4 regions of the Mesorhizobium sp. M8A.F.Ca.ET.165.01.1.1 genome follow, and region 3 is predicted to be linked to each of the others. Evidence: predicted binding sites of a transcription regulator. Region 3 holds the regulator's gene; each other region holds the start of a gene.
What was found. Region 3 encodes LexA, which represses DNA repair genes until DNA is damaged. Its sites were predicted from a motif close to TGTTCNNNNTGTGTTCNG; they were not measured.
Positions count from the first base shown of each region.

Region 1 (3,421 bases), 110 kb from region 3:
TACCAATATCGGAGTGCGGGCTCGGCCCGGCGGGAGGGGTCAGCGATGCCGAGTTTCGACAGCCTGTTCAATGCCTTCGTCACCATTCTCGTGACCATCGATCCGCCCGGGCTGGCACCGCTGTTCCTCGCCGTGACACGCGGCATGAATCGCGACGAGCGCCAGCAGGTCTCCGTACGCGCCTCGATCATCGGCTTCCTGGTGATGGCGCTGTTCGCGATCGCAGGTGCCTCGATCCTGTCGGTGTTCGGCATCACGCTGCCGGCCTTCCGCGTAGCAGGTGGTTTTCTGCTGTTCTTCATCGCCTTCGAAATGGTGTTCGAGCGCCGCCAGGACCGCAAGGAGAAGATCGGCGACGTCGCCATCACTAAGGACATGATCCACAACATCGCCGCCTTCCCGCTGGCAATCCCGCTGATCGCCGGTCCCGGTGCGATTTCGGCGACTGTGCTGCTCTCCGGCTCGTTTCAGGGCTTTGCCGCACAGGCGGCGCTGGTCGGCATCATCTTCGTCTGCCTCGCCATCACCTATCTGGTGTTCGTGCTGTCGGAGCGCATCGACCGCATCCTCGGCCAGACCGGCCGCTCGATCCTGACCCGCCTGCTCGGCGTTATTCTGGCGGCGCTGGCGGTGCAGTTCGTCGCCGACGGCATCAAGGCGCTGATGGCTAGTTGAACGGTATCCCTGCGGCCCTACTGCGCTGTCGTATCGACGATCTCGAAGTCATGCGTAAGCGTGGCCGTCTTGGCCATCATGGCGGAAGCCGAGCAATATTTGTCGATCGACAGATCGATCGCCCGCTTGACCTTGTCGCGCGACAGCGCGCGGCCCTTGACGATGAAATGCATGTGGATGCGGGTGAACACCTTCGGGTCGGTCTCGGCCCGGTCGGCGTCGAGTTCTACGACACAGTCCTCGATCGCCTCGCGTCCCTTTTCAAGGATGTGGACGACATCATAGGCCGAACAGCCGCCGGTGCCGATCAGCACCAGTTCCATCGGGCTCGGCCCCGGGGTCTTGCCGTCCGGGCTGGACGCGGTTCCCAATACGACCTTGTGGCCGCTGCCGGATTCGCCGACGAAGGTGCGCTCCTCGACCCATTTTACCCGTGCCTTCATCGCCCTGTCCTTTCAGTCCTTTGTTCCCAAATCAACAATGCAAAACCCCGAAAGTCCATGCAGGACCCTCGGGGCATATCAAGCACAAGCATTCGCCGTTTGGTGCGGCTCCCGATCAGAACGGAATTTCGTCGTCCAGTTCGCGCGACGAACCGCCGCCACCGCCGCCCCTGGGAGCATTGCCGCCACCGCGGTTGAACCCTTCATTCGGGCTCGACTGGCCAAAATCCGACCCGCGGCTGCTGCCGCCACCGCTGTAGCCGCCGACCTGGCCGCCCTCACCCTGGCCGCGCGCGTCAAGCATCTGCAGCTCGCCACGGAATTTCTGCAGCACGACTTCGGTCGTGTATTTGTCGGCGCCGGTCTGGTCCTGCCATTTGCGGGTCTGCAACTGGCCCTCGACATAGACCTTCATGCCCTTCTTCAGATATTGCTCCGCCACCTTGGCGATGCCCTCATTGAAGATGACGACGTTATGCCACTCGGTCTTTTCCTTGCGCTCGCCGGAATTCTTGTCGCGCCAGCTTTCCGAGGTGGCGATGCGGATGTTGACGACCGGCTCGCCCGAATTCAGGCGGCGGATTTCAGGGTCCGCGCCGAGATTGCCGACCAGAATGACCTTATTGACGCTACCCGCCATGATATTTCTCCGCGCTCATCCGAAACAAATTTTTGTCGCAGCACCTTACAGGCTACGGACGTCAGCCGCCTGCCAAGGCTGGCTTTTCCCACAAGGTTTTTGTTCCCTTTTCGTTCCTATATGCACCGCCGCTGATTGTCAAGGAATGGCAGCAATGGCCAAGGCCTTCATATGGGTTGCAAAACAGCGCTTGCCAAATCAATAAGTATCGACTTATGCTTTTGCCATGATCGAAGCAGAGATTTTCCGCGCCCTGGCCGACCCGACACGCCGTGCCGTCTTCGAGCGGCTCGCGACAAGCGAGATGAGCGTGTCGGAACTGCGCTGCGGCCTGACTGTGTCGCAGCCGGCCGTGTCCCAGCACTTGGCGGTGCTGCGCGGTGCCGGTCTCGTGGTCGAGCGGCGGGCCGGCCGCAACGCCTATTACCGCGCCGATCCGCAGGGGCTTGCCCCGCTGCTCTCCTGGATTGAACGCTACCGGACGTTCTGGCCGGAGCGCATCGAAAGGCTGAAGACGGTTTTGAAGGACATGGATCAATGAAGAGCCAACGCGAAGTCGCACCGGATGCGATCGAATTCGAATATGACCTAGCCGAGCCGCCGGAAAAGGTGTGGCGGGCGCTGACCGTGCCGGAACTGCTCGCCGCCTGGATGATGCCGAATGATATCAGGCCACAGACCGGCAGCCGCTTTGCCTTCGCCGGGCCCGACGCGGCGATCGAGTGCGAGATCCTCGACGCCGAGCCTGAGCGTCTGCTGCGCTATTCCTGGCGGGAACAGTCGGACGATGCGGCGCGACAGCACCCGCTCGACAGCACCGTCACCTTCACACTCGCCCGCACCGTTTCGGGCGGCACGCATCTGCGCATCGTCCATGACGGCTTTGCTCGCAAGGCGGCCGTTACCATGACGAGCGCCGGCTGCCGGCTTTCGCTGCGCGGAGCCGGAAAGCTCATCGCCGCGAGCAACACGCCGCATCTTCTGCTGCGCGCGGCCTGAACACGGAAATTGGAGAAGAAAAATGAGCGGTGTTGCCAGTCTTGTGCCGATGGTGATCGAGCAATCGAGCCGCGGCGAACGTGCATTTGACATTTTTTCGCGGCTGCTGCGCGAGCGCATCGTCTTCATCAACGGCGAGATCAACGACGGCGTCTCAGCGCTAGTCTGCGCGCAGCTTTTGTCGCTGGAGTCGGACAATCCCGAGAAGGAGATTTCGCTCTACATCAACTCGCCGGGTGGCATGGTGACCAGCGGCTTCGCCATTTACGACACGATGCAATATATCAGTTGCCCGGTGTCGACCGTGTGCATGGGCTTTGCCGCGTCGATGGGATCGTTCCTGCTGATGGCGGGCACGGCCGGGCGCCGGATCGCGCTGCCCAATGCCACCATCCTGCTGCATCAGCCGCTCGGCGGCTTCCAGGGCCAAGCTTCCGACATCCAGCGGCATGCCGAACGCATCGGCCAGACCAAGCGCCACATGACCGAACTCTACGCCCAGCATTGCGGCCGCAGCTATGAAGAGGTCGAACGCACGCTCGACCGCGACCATTTCATGACGGCCCGCGAGGCCCAGGCATGGGGCCTTGTCGACCATGTTTTCGACACCCGCAAAAAGGCGGCGTGACCCGAGAACGAAGATTTGACGATACCGGTCTGGTTC
Region 1 covers NZ_SRTH01000003.1:529,167-532,587, reverse strand. Annotated here, with positions in the region: gene EN808_RS11845 (MarC family protein) at 46-675, shown strand; gene EN808_RS11840 (OsmC family protein) at 693-1,118, opposite strand; gene EN808_RS11835 (single-stranded DNA-binding protein) at 1,234-1,758, opposite strand; gene EN808_RS11830 (metalloregulator ArsR/SmtB family transcription factor) at 1,985-2,299, shown strand; gene EN808_RS11825 (SRPBCC domain-containing protein) at 2,296-2,757, shown strand; gene EN808_RS11820 (ATP-dependent Clp protease proteolytic subunit) at 2,780-3,385, shown strand.
Region 1: EN808_RS11835 (single-stranded DNA-binding protein) is a predicted target of LexA. The motif match lies at 1,859-1,876, and genes of this name have one in related genera.

Region 2 (3,421 bases), on a different contig from region 3:
ACGCTTTCCAGGCTGGCACGGGTTTCCGGCGCTATGCGAAGGGCGGCCAGCGGCAAGGGAGCAAGCAAGGCTTCCTCCTCGCCCGATAGAACGATGCGGTCGCCGCAAAAGCGTGCCGCCGCCCAGGCCGCCCCGGGCGTGCCGGCAAGCCCGGCGCGGACGTCGAAACCCTGATGCAAGAAGCGCGACAGGATTTCGTCGAGCATGGCGCGTTCGCCGCCGAACAGATGGGTGCAGCCGGTGACGTCGAGGAACAGGCCGTCGATGCTGTCCAGCGCCACCAGCGGCGTGTAGCGGTCGCACCAGTCGGCAAGGCCCTCGAGCAGGCGCCGGTCGGCCTCCGGATCGGCTTCGACGATGTCGATCGACGGATGCATGGCGCGCGCATCGGCAATCCCCATGTCGCGCTTCAGGTGCAGCGCCTCAGCCCGCTCGTCGAGGGCTGAGATGCGCTGCGCGTTGCCCTGGCGGTGGCTGATCACGAGCGGTGGGTGAGATGGCGACGGATGATCCGAGGGTCGGGAACGCCAGGATTTCCCCAGACGCTGCCGCAGGATCCTTTCGGCCGCCAGATAGGGAAACCACAGGGACAGGATTCTCTGCCCGCTCTTCCTCGCCCCTTCTTTCGTCGAATACGCGTTCATCGGGGTTCCACTCCAGTATGAATTGTCCAGGCAAGGCCGTGCGGCTCTTGCCGATGCTGATGGTGAAGGCAGGGTGGCCGATCGAACCGGCGAGCGGCCCGGCGACCGTGGCGCGCGGCACGGCCGGCGCCGACGCGGCGATGAGGCGGATAGGCGCCGCCGTCGGTTCCGGCTCGGCCGCCTGCCGCAGCAGGAACACCGGCCGGCCGGCACCTTGCGCCCGCGCATGCAGGCGGCGTGTCGCGGTCAGGTCCAGCCGCTGCGGATTGCCGCGGATTTCCAGAATGACGGCGGCAAGCGCCGTCATGCGTGCCGCCTCCTCGGCGATCCACAGCGCATCGACAAGCCTGGGCGCCTCGGAAAACAGCAATTGCCCGGGCTCGATGCCGAAGGCGGCATGCAGCCCCCTGGCATAGGGAAAGCCGGCCTCGTGGAAAATTTCCGATGTCCCGATCCATAAGATGGGCAGCCCCTGCGCCTGGTTGAGGATCAGGCTGACGAGCGACAGGGCGAAGCCGGCCACGGCTCCCGCATCGCGGGTTTCCAGGCCATGGATTTCGGTCAGGGCGGCTTTCGGCAGGCCGCCGCCGAGCGCGGCATCGAGCCGCTCGACGCCGATGGGCAGGAAGGCATCCGGCAAGGCCGCGGCAAGCCCGCGCCGGACAATCGTCAGATCGTTGCCAGTGCCGGTGCCGGCATCAAGGGGCGCCGCCGCCGGCGCCTGCAGGCGCTCGGGCAGCGTTCCCTCGATCTTCGCGATCTGGCGGCGCAGGGCAAAAACAGTCTCCCGCGCCACGGCGGTCATCGCCATGACGGTCAGCTTCCACTCACAATTGTTCCTGTTATGTTCCTATTGATTCCAGAGGGCGCTGGAAGAGTCAAGCAGAGTCATAAGGAATTTATTCCTCTCCCGGCGCGACGCCGGCGTATAGGCGTCATTTGCCTCGACCGGTGCGAACACCTATATGCCGGGATTAAAGGACAAAGCATGGCCCGCATCTACAAGACCCGCACCTGGCATGGCGAACTTGCGCCCTCGATGGAAGAATTGGAGTTCCTGGCCCTGGAGGCCTACGCCCATCTGCCGGAGGATTTTCGCAAGCTGACCGGCGAGATCGTCATCCAGATCGCCGAATTCCCGACCGACGAGATCATGGACGATTTGTCGTTGGAGACGCCGTTCGACCTGCTCGGCCTGTTCGAGGGGCGCGGCATCGCCGAACGCTGGAACCCGCAAACCGGGGAAGGCCCCAACCGCATCACGCTCTATCGCCGCGCCATGCTCGACTACTGGGCCGAGAACGAGGAATCGCTGGGCGACATCGTCACCCACGTGCTGATCCACGAGATCGGCCACCATTTCGGCCTGTCGGACGATGATATGGAAAAGATCGAAGAGGCTGCTGAATAGGCTGTGCCTTCGTCATCCTAGGGTCTGCGCCGCGTCGCTTCGCTCCTTGCTTCGCCTAGGATGACGAAGAGAGAGGGCCGCGGCGCTTTCCCCTACCAGTCGCTGAGCTTGGTATCCGGCCCGTATTCCTGGCCGTCGACATCCTTCACCACGGCCTGGCCGCAGCGCATGGTCTTGGCTTTCTTGTCATAGGCATAGGTCGGCGAGCCGAACAGGTGCCAGCCCTTGTTCAGCGCCGCCGTCACCTTGTGGCAGAAGCTGGCGTCGTCCGGGGCGGTGAGAAAGCGGTAGAGTTTCATCGTCCAATTCCTGTCGTGTATCCCAAGTCGGCGAATATCATGCCCCGATGGCGGCCGCCTTCGCCAGCAGTTTTTCGGCCTGAGCCAGGTGCAGCCGCTCGACCATCCTGCCGTTCAGCGCGATGACGCCCTTGCCGCTGTTTTGCGCCAGCGCGAAGGCATCCTTCACCGCGCGCGCCTCGGCCAGTGCCTGCGCCGACGGGGCAAAGGCGCGGTTGGCGGTCTCGATCTGCGATGGATGGATCAGCGTCTTGCCGTCAAAGCCCATGGCGGCGGCCTGCGTGCATTCGCGGGCAAACGCGTCCGGGTCGCGAAAATCGTTGAACACCCCATCGAGCATGTCGAGGCCGCCGGCGCGCGCCGCCAGCAGCATCTGCATCAGCCATGGCAGGAGATAGGCGCGGTCGGGCGTCGCCAGGACACCGGTATCCTTGATCAGATCATTCGTTCCGGCAATGAAACAATCCATCCGCGAGGCGGGGTCGCGGCCGAGTTCGGCGATGGCGCCGATGTTGAGCATCGCCTTGGGCGTCTCGATCATCGCCCATAGTTTCACGCTGTCGGGGGCAAAATTGTCGTCCAGCACATCGCCGACCTCGAGCACGTCGCGCGGTGTGTCGACCTTGGGCAGCAGGATGCCGTCCGGTTCCGCCTTGGCCACGGCGGCAAGATCCTCAGTGCCCCATTCGCTGGACAGCGCATTGACGCGCACCACCATCTCGCAGCGCCGGCCATTGCGGTCGGCACCAGGGCGATTGGCGAAAATGCCGGCCAGTTTCTCGCGCGCGGCGATCTTGTCGGCGGGAGCGACGGCGTCCTCCAGATCGATGATGACGGCGTCGCAGGCAAGCTGCGCGATCTTGGCCAGCGCCTTGTCGTTGGAGGCCGGGACATAGAGCACGGAGCGGCGCGGACGGTAGGTTTCCATGCCCGATCTATGCCGGTTGCGGTCGGGCGAGGCAAGCGTCCGACCGATACCTGATACGAGCCAACCGCGAAAGCTTGCGCCGTCCCTTGCCTGTCCTCCGCAGCCGTTGCCGAAGGGCGCCCTTCCTCTCCCCCCTCCG
Region 2 covers NZ_SRTH01000025.1:5,520-8,940, reverse strand. Annotated here, with positions in the region: gene EN808_RS33060 (DUF6504 family protein) at 1-482, opposite strand, end outside; gene EN808_RS37395 (hypothetical protein) at 424-1,455, opposite strand; gene EN808_RS33050 (metallopeptidase family protein) at 1,633-2,055, shown strand; gene EN808_RS33045 (DUF1737 domain-containing protein) at 2,148-2,354, opposite strand; gene EN808_RS33040 (CoA ester lyase) at 2,392-3,282, opposite strand.
Region 2: EN808_RS33050 (metallopeptidase family protein) is a predicted target of LexA. The motif match lies at 1,479-1,496, and genes of this name have one in related genera.

Region 3 (3,421 bases):
TCCTGCTGGCGACAGGTGGATTGGCCATGACCTCCATCATTGCCGGCAGCGCGACGGCGCTGTTTGCCATCTGGCATTTCCAGCGCGTATCGCCGCTCAGCCTGTTCGCCAATCTGGCCGTCATGCCGATCGTGTCGGTGGTCGTCATGCCTTTTGCGGTCCTCAGTTCGCTGGCGATGCCCTTCGGCGCCGACGGCCCGTTTCTCTACGTGATGGGCAAAGGCCTGACAGCGATGATCGCCGTATCGTCATGGATATCGGAGCGCTCGCCAATCGATGGGGTAGGTCTGATCTCGCAGCAATCCGTGCTGCTGGTGGCCGTCGCGCTGGTCATCGCGACGATGGCGACGACCTGGCTGCGGCTCGCGGCACTGCCATTCGCACTTGCCGGTCTGTTGACTGTGTCGGACATACGCACGCCCGATGTGCTGATCTCGGAAGACGCACGGCTGGTCGCACTGCCGATAGGCAATGGCGAACTGGCCGTCAACCGGGAACGTCCGAACGAATTCGCGGCCGACAACTGGAAACGCGCTCTGGTCTCCGAAACAATCGTCAAACCGGAAATGTTCGACAAGGCGGACGGGCAATTCGATATTGCCGCTCCCACCGACCTGCCGCAGGGATCGCCGTTCTATTGCCGCGAAGGCCTTTGCCTTGCCAGGCACCCTTCCGGCGCGATCGTCGCCTATGTCGAGGATCGCAAGAACACCTGGAAAGCCTGCGCCTTCGCCGACCTGATCGTCGTCAATGACGCGACCGCCTATGACGCCTGCCACAATCCGCTGGTTGTCGTCGTCACGAAACGGCAGCTCGCCCGCAAGGGAAGTGCTGCCGTCTTCTTCGATCCCCAGTCGGCCACAACCCCGGCTGTGATCGAATTCGCTGTCGACGGACCATACCGGCCCTGGCACGAGCAGCGAAAATTCTCACGCGAGGCGAGGGGGCTGCCGCCCTATAAGAGGGGGCTGCCGCCCTATAAAAAGCCAGACAAGTCCGATGGCAAACCGGCTCAGTAGCGCCTGATCAGCCCGACCAGCTTGCCTTGTACCTTGACTCTGTCCGGCCCGAAAATGCGCGTTTCGTAGGCTGGATTGGCGGCTTCGAGCGCGATCGAGGCGCCTTTACGGCGGAACCGCTTCAGCGTCGCTTCCTCCTCGTCGACCAGCGCCACGATGATTTCGCCCGGACTTGCCGTGTTGGCATTGCGGATGATGACCGTGTCGCCGTCGAAGATACCAGCCTCGATCATCGAGTCACCCTTGACCTCCAGCGCATAGTGCTCGCCGCCCATGATCATATCCGGCGGCACCGAGATCGAATGCGTCTGATGCTGGATGGCATCGATCGGCACACCGGCGGCGATACGGCCCATGACCGGGATGGACACGGCTGAAACCACATCGTCGTCATTGCCGGCCGCGGGCAGACGCGAAGGCGCCGTTGCCGGCTTGAGCTGGCGGCCAAGATTGTTTTGACCAAGGCTGCCCTGGATGACGCTGGGCGAAAATTTCTTTGCCGCGTTCAGGCCGGGCGCGATCGAATCCGGCAGCCGCAGCACCTCCAGCGCGCGCGCCCGATTGGGTAGCCGGCGAATGAAGCCGCGTTCCTCCAGCGCCGTGATCAGGCGATGAATCCCGGATTTGGAGGCAAGATCGAGCGCTTCCTTCATCTCGTCGAAGGAGGGCGGTATCCCGCTTTCCTTGAGCCGTTCGTGGATGAACATCAGCAGTTCATGTTGCTTGCGTGTCAGCATGGCGGCCCCCAAGGCATTGAACGAAGGTCTGAACCAGAATCGAAAAAACAAACCCAGAACAAACACTATCTGTTCCAGTTGTGTTCCGCAACCGTTTAAAGTTTAATGAATTTGTTAAGGCTGCGGATGTTTTTTGTCCGCTACGGCGGGCAGAAGCCGACCTTTTCCGCCATCGGCAGGCCCATTGAAATCGTTATGGTTAATGGCCTGTGGCCCATCCGCTCCCGAGTTTGGCGTCAGCCGTTCGGAAGGCTTTCCCCGGGCGGATTGTATAATTTATCGGTCCATTATTCGCGGAACGAAACGAAACCAAAACGCCAACGACTGGCAGCTTCGGGGCAGCGATGGACCCAGGCGTCCGGCCCCACTCCGACCAACGCGTGCGAATAGGTGTCGCGGAAGCGCCGGAGTCATCCCGAACCAGCTTTCAAGCTGCCGGCGCGGGCGGCGTATTTGGTCGCGCCGCTGTCTTCGCTGTGGACATAGACGTGCAGGGTGTAGCCGATATGGGCCACCATCAGCGCCTTGGCCCGCTCGACGTCACGATCGAGTGCCGCTTCCATGATCGCGGTATGGTGTTCGATCGCAATCGCTTCGCGCAGCGCCTCCATCGCCTCTTCGTAGCCATCCTTGAGGCCGGCCGCGGCCCGCAATGTCGGCGCCAGACCAAGAAAGCGATGATGCCGGCGCAATTGATCCGAGATCGTCGAGCGGAAACGCAACAGCCAATCGCATGTGGCGGCACTCAGCAGCGCCGCATGGAAAGCCTCGTGATTCTCGTCCCATTTGTCGACCGCCGCATCCGACGGATCGTCGACGGCGGTCTTGCAACGGGAGAGCCGGTAGTGGGCGGTGACCACGGCATCTTCCCATTCCTTGCCGCCTTTCTCCATCGATTCGAGGAACAGGGGGATCTCGACCACCATCCTGGCGCGCGCCAGGTCCTCCAGTTCGGCCCGCGACACCCGAGCCACGGTAAAACCGCGATTGCTGATGGCGGTGACCAGGCGTTCGGCCTCAAGCCGCGACAAGGCTTCGCGCAATGGCGTCCAGCCGACTCCATAGGTGCCGCGCAGTGCACTCAGTTTGAGCGGGGCGCCGGGCATGAGGCGCGTGGTCAGGATATCGCGCCGCAACAGCTGATAGGCTGCCTCCGTCTTTGTGGAGCTCGTTTGATCCTGCATCGCGGTCCATCCGTCGTCTGGCAGGGAAAATTATATATGATGTAGGGGCATGGCAAGAATTATATATAATGTTTGACACAAGCCGGCGGACTGACCATGATCGTTTGCAGTAGCCGCGCTGCAAGCGGCGCTGATCAAATCTGGGAGGAAATGATGTTGAAGTCGAAATCCGCTTGGTTGTCGGGTTTGTTCATGGCTAGCGCGTTGATGGTGAGCGCCGGCAGTGCCGCCGCCGACCAGATACGCATCGGCATTGCCAATTTCGGCGAGCACCCCCAGCTCAATGCCGCCATAGCCGGCTTCAAGAAGGCGCTGACGGACAATGGCTTCGTCGAGGGCAAGGACGTCGTCTATACGGAAAGCCATACCAATTTCGATGCATCGCTGGTGCCGCAGATGATCGCCAAGCTGCAGGCGGAGCAGCCCAAGCTGATCTACACCATCACCACGCCGGTCTCGCAGATCGCCAAGAAGGCGCTCG
Region 3 covers NZ_SRTH01000003.1:636,455-639,875, forward strand. Annotated here, with positions in the region: gene EN808_RS12390 (ComEC/Rec2 family competence protein) at 1-1,019, shown strand, start outside; gene lexA (transcriptional repressor LexA) at 1,013-1,756, opposite strand; gene EN808_RS12400 (GntR family transcriptional regulator) at 2,167-2,940, opposite strand; gene EN808_RS12405 (ABC transporter substrate-binding protein) at 3,094-3,421, shown strand, end outside.

Region 4 (3,421 bases), on a different contig from region 3:
ACATGGCTCAGCCTCGGCGTGCATGCGCTGGTGGCGTTCCTGCCTGTCTGGATGGTCTCAGATTTCGCGACCGCCAGCGCGGTGAGCTGCGGGTTGATGCTGGGCTACCTCTGGTACATCAGCGTCCACCACATGATCCATCATTGGCATCCGACCCATCCGAGCTATCTCTATATGCTGAAGCGCCGCCACGCGGTGCATCACCATGTCGACGAGAACGCCAATTTCGGCGTGACGTCGATATTCTGGGATCGGATTTTCGGCACCGCGCGGCTTTGATGTGGGCTGCCGGGGCAATGAGAAACGCCAGGCCTGAAATCTAGGCCGAGCGATCTGGCCAGAACAACCAGATGAGCGCGGCGGCCATCAGAACCCAAATTCCAACGATGAATGCGAGACCGCCGCGGCTGGCCGGCCTGGATCGGCGAATGGCTTCCGCGCGAAACTCAGCCATCAAAGCGGCGGGGATCAACTTCACCGCAAGCAGGATGCCGAGCGGTACGATGATCAGATCGTCCAAATATCCGAGGACGGGAATGAAATCGGGTATCAGATCGATAGGACTGAGCGCGTAGGCGGCGACCACGCCGGCGGCAACCTTGGCGTACCAGGGAACGCGGGGATCGCGGGCGGCCAGCCACAAGGCGACCACATCGCGCTTGATGGCCCTTGCCCATTGCTTTGCCTTGTCAAGGATAGTCACACGGCAACCCTCTTTTATAGGATCTCGAACCGTCGGCGCCGCCGCTCCCTTCGCTACGATCATTGCAACCATTTTCGCGATCTGCAAACTGCCCCGCTAGCCAATTTCGCCTCTTCTTGACAAGCGGTGCCTGCCGGATGCTAGTTGCCGCCAGATGCCTGGGCGTGGGGGAATTGCCGTGAGGAAGACCTATCAAAAGCCGGTGCTGGTGAAGCGCGAGCTGCTGTCGGCCGTGACCGCGGCGCCGCCTGGTTCGGCACGTTGATCCGCAAGGCGTGAGCGACGGGAGGGCTTCTCCGCTCACAGTTCCTTTTCCGCCAACTCCCTGAATTCGTCCGGCACCGAACGGGCCGCCTCCAACGCCACCGTGCCGTAGCCGACAGCCTGTTTGCCGAAGCGCTCGCGGATCTTGTCGACGGCGCGGTCGGCGCCGAAACGGGCGAGGCCCTTTCGGCTGCCGGGGCGGCGCTTTTCGTCGGCAAGGCCGAGCGGCAGGTCGAGCTGCAACTCGGCGCTCTCTTCCAGATGCGAGACCGAGATCGCCAGCAGCGAGATGGTTTTCTCCAGTGGATGCTCGGCGAGCACGCCGCGCACCAGGTCGCCGGCGATCTCGGCCAGCATCACGGTCGCCGAAATCGGCTGGTCCAGCGTGATCGAGCGGGTGACGGCGCTGAGATCGGCGAAGCGCACGCGCACCGTCACCGTGCGGCCGGGACGGTTCTTGGCGCGCAGCCGGCTGGCGACGCGGTCGGCCAGATGCAGCAGTGTCGGCACGATCACCCGCGCCACGGCCGGCTTTTGCCCAAGCGCCGATTGCGCGCCGGCCGAATGCGCCCGGCGCTTCGTCTCCAGCTTGCGCGGGTCGCGGTTCCACGCCAGGGCCGCGAGCTTGTCGCCGGCGGCGGGGCCGAGCAGCCGCGTCAGCGCGCCGCTGTGGGTGCGGGCCAGTTCGCCGATGGTCTCGACGCCGATCTCGGCCAGCCGCGCCCTGGTTGCCGGCCCGACGCCCCACATCAGCGAGACCGGCAAATCGTGCAGGAAGGCAAGCTCGGTACCGGGGTCGACCACCACCAGCCCGTCGGGCTTGGCGACCTGCGAGGCGATCTTGGCCAAGTGCTTGGTGCGCGCCACACCGATCGAGATCGGCAGGCCGAGTTCTGCCCGCACACGGCGGCGGATCGCCATGGCGATCTCTCGCGGCGAGCCGAACAGATGCGTGCAGCCGGCGACATCGGCAAAGGCCTCGTCGATGGAGATGCGCTCGACCACCGGCGTGAAATCGTCGAGCACCTTGATCGCCGCGTCGCCCAGCCGTTGGTAGTGGCTGAAATTGCCGCCGACGAAGATCAATTGCGGGCAAAGCTCGCGCGCCTTGCGCCCCGGCATGCCGCCGCGCACGCCGAAGGCGCGCGCCTCATAGGAGGCGGCGAGCACCACGCCGCCGCCGACCGCGATCGGCTTGCCGCGCAGCGTGGGGTCGAGCAACTGCTCGACCGAGGCATAGAAGGCGTCGAGATCGGCATGCAGGATGGTGGCCGTCGTTTCCATCCTGTTCCGCTCATCCGCGATTGCTGATAGACTGGAACATATAGAGAACAAAAGCGGACCATTGTCAATCGGGAGGCAGGTTGTGGAGGCATCTCGTTGGGGAGTGTGACCTAGTTCAAATGCTTCGACTGGCTACCCAGGCGGCAGTGCTGCCCTCATTGCCCTGCCGGGCATTTCTCCCCGTATAGTGACGGGGAGAAAGGGCGGCGGCTCCGCCGGCGACCCGCGGCGCCGACTTTCAAGGAAGCTGCTTCGCCCTTAGAACAGCGCTCCCGCCTACACCATATGCTCTGCCCGCAGTGCCACCTTCATCCGTTCCAGCGCCGGCTCGCCGCCGGCAGCCAGTTCCTCGGCGATACGGGCCAGCTTGTCATCGGCGTTGCGGTGCTTGCTGCCCCAGGCGCCGAGCGTGGCAAGCACCGGCAAGAGGTCGATACCGGCCTCGGTCAGCCGGTAGATTGCCTTCAATCCGTGGCTCGGGTCGTCGCTGCGGGTAAGGATGCCTTCGTCCTGCAGTGTCTGCAGCCGCTCCGCCAGGGTGCGCGAGGAGATGCCTTCATCGGATTGAAGGAACTCGCGGAAATGCCTTTTGCCGGCGAAGATCAGGTCGCGGATGATGAGCAGCGTCCAGCGGTCGCCGAGCAGTTCCAGCGACAGGTTGATCGGGCAAGCGGATCGTTCGCGCGTCGACATCCCTATGGTTCCAATTTTAAATCACTTTACTATTGACATCATTTTGCCCGGCAGGTCAAATGGTTCCGAAAGTAAACCATACCTAGGCAAATCTGACGAGGACACCCGATGAAAAAACTCATCTTGCAGATGCAGATGTCGGTCGACGGTTTCGTCGGCGCCGATGCCGATCACCCGTGGCAGCTCTGGGAGTGGGGCGACGACAATGGTTGGGACGCCGAGCTGAAACAGGATTTCAACGCCGTGTTTGCCGGCATCGACACCATCCTGCTCAGCCGCAAGATGGCCGAGGAGGGCTACCTCACCCATTGGGGCAATGCGGCGAGGAAATATCCGGCCGATCCCTTCTATGCCTTCGCCCGGCGGATCGTCGAGGCGCGCAAGGTGGTGGCGAGCGACAGGCTCGGGGCCTTGCGGTGGGAGCGCACGGCGGTGGTGAGCGGCGACCTGCCGCGTGAGGTCAACGCGCTGAAGGCG
Region 4 covers NZ_SRTH01000007.1:220,009-223,429, reverse strand. Annotated here, with positions in the region: gene EN808_RS20680 (sterol desaturase family protein) at 1-279, shown strand, start outside; gene EN808_RS20675 (YkvA family protein) at 320-703, opposite strand; gene dinB (DNA polymerase IV) at 1,004-2,251, opposite strand; gene EN808_RS20665 (helix-turn-helix domain-containing protein) at 2,528-2,944, opposite strand; gene EN808_RS20660 (dihydrofolate reductase family protein) at 3,053-3,421, shown strand, end outside.
Region 4: dinB (DNA polymerase IV) is a predicted target of LexA. The motif match lies at 2,284-2,301, and genes of this name have one in related genera.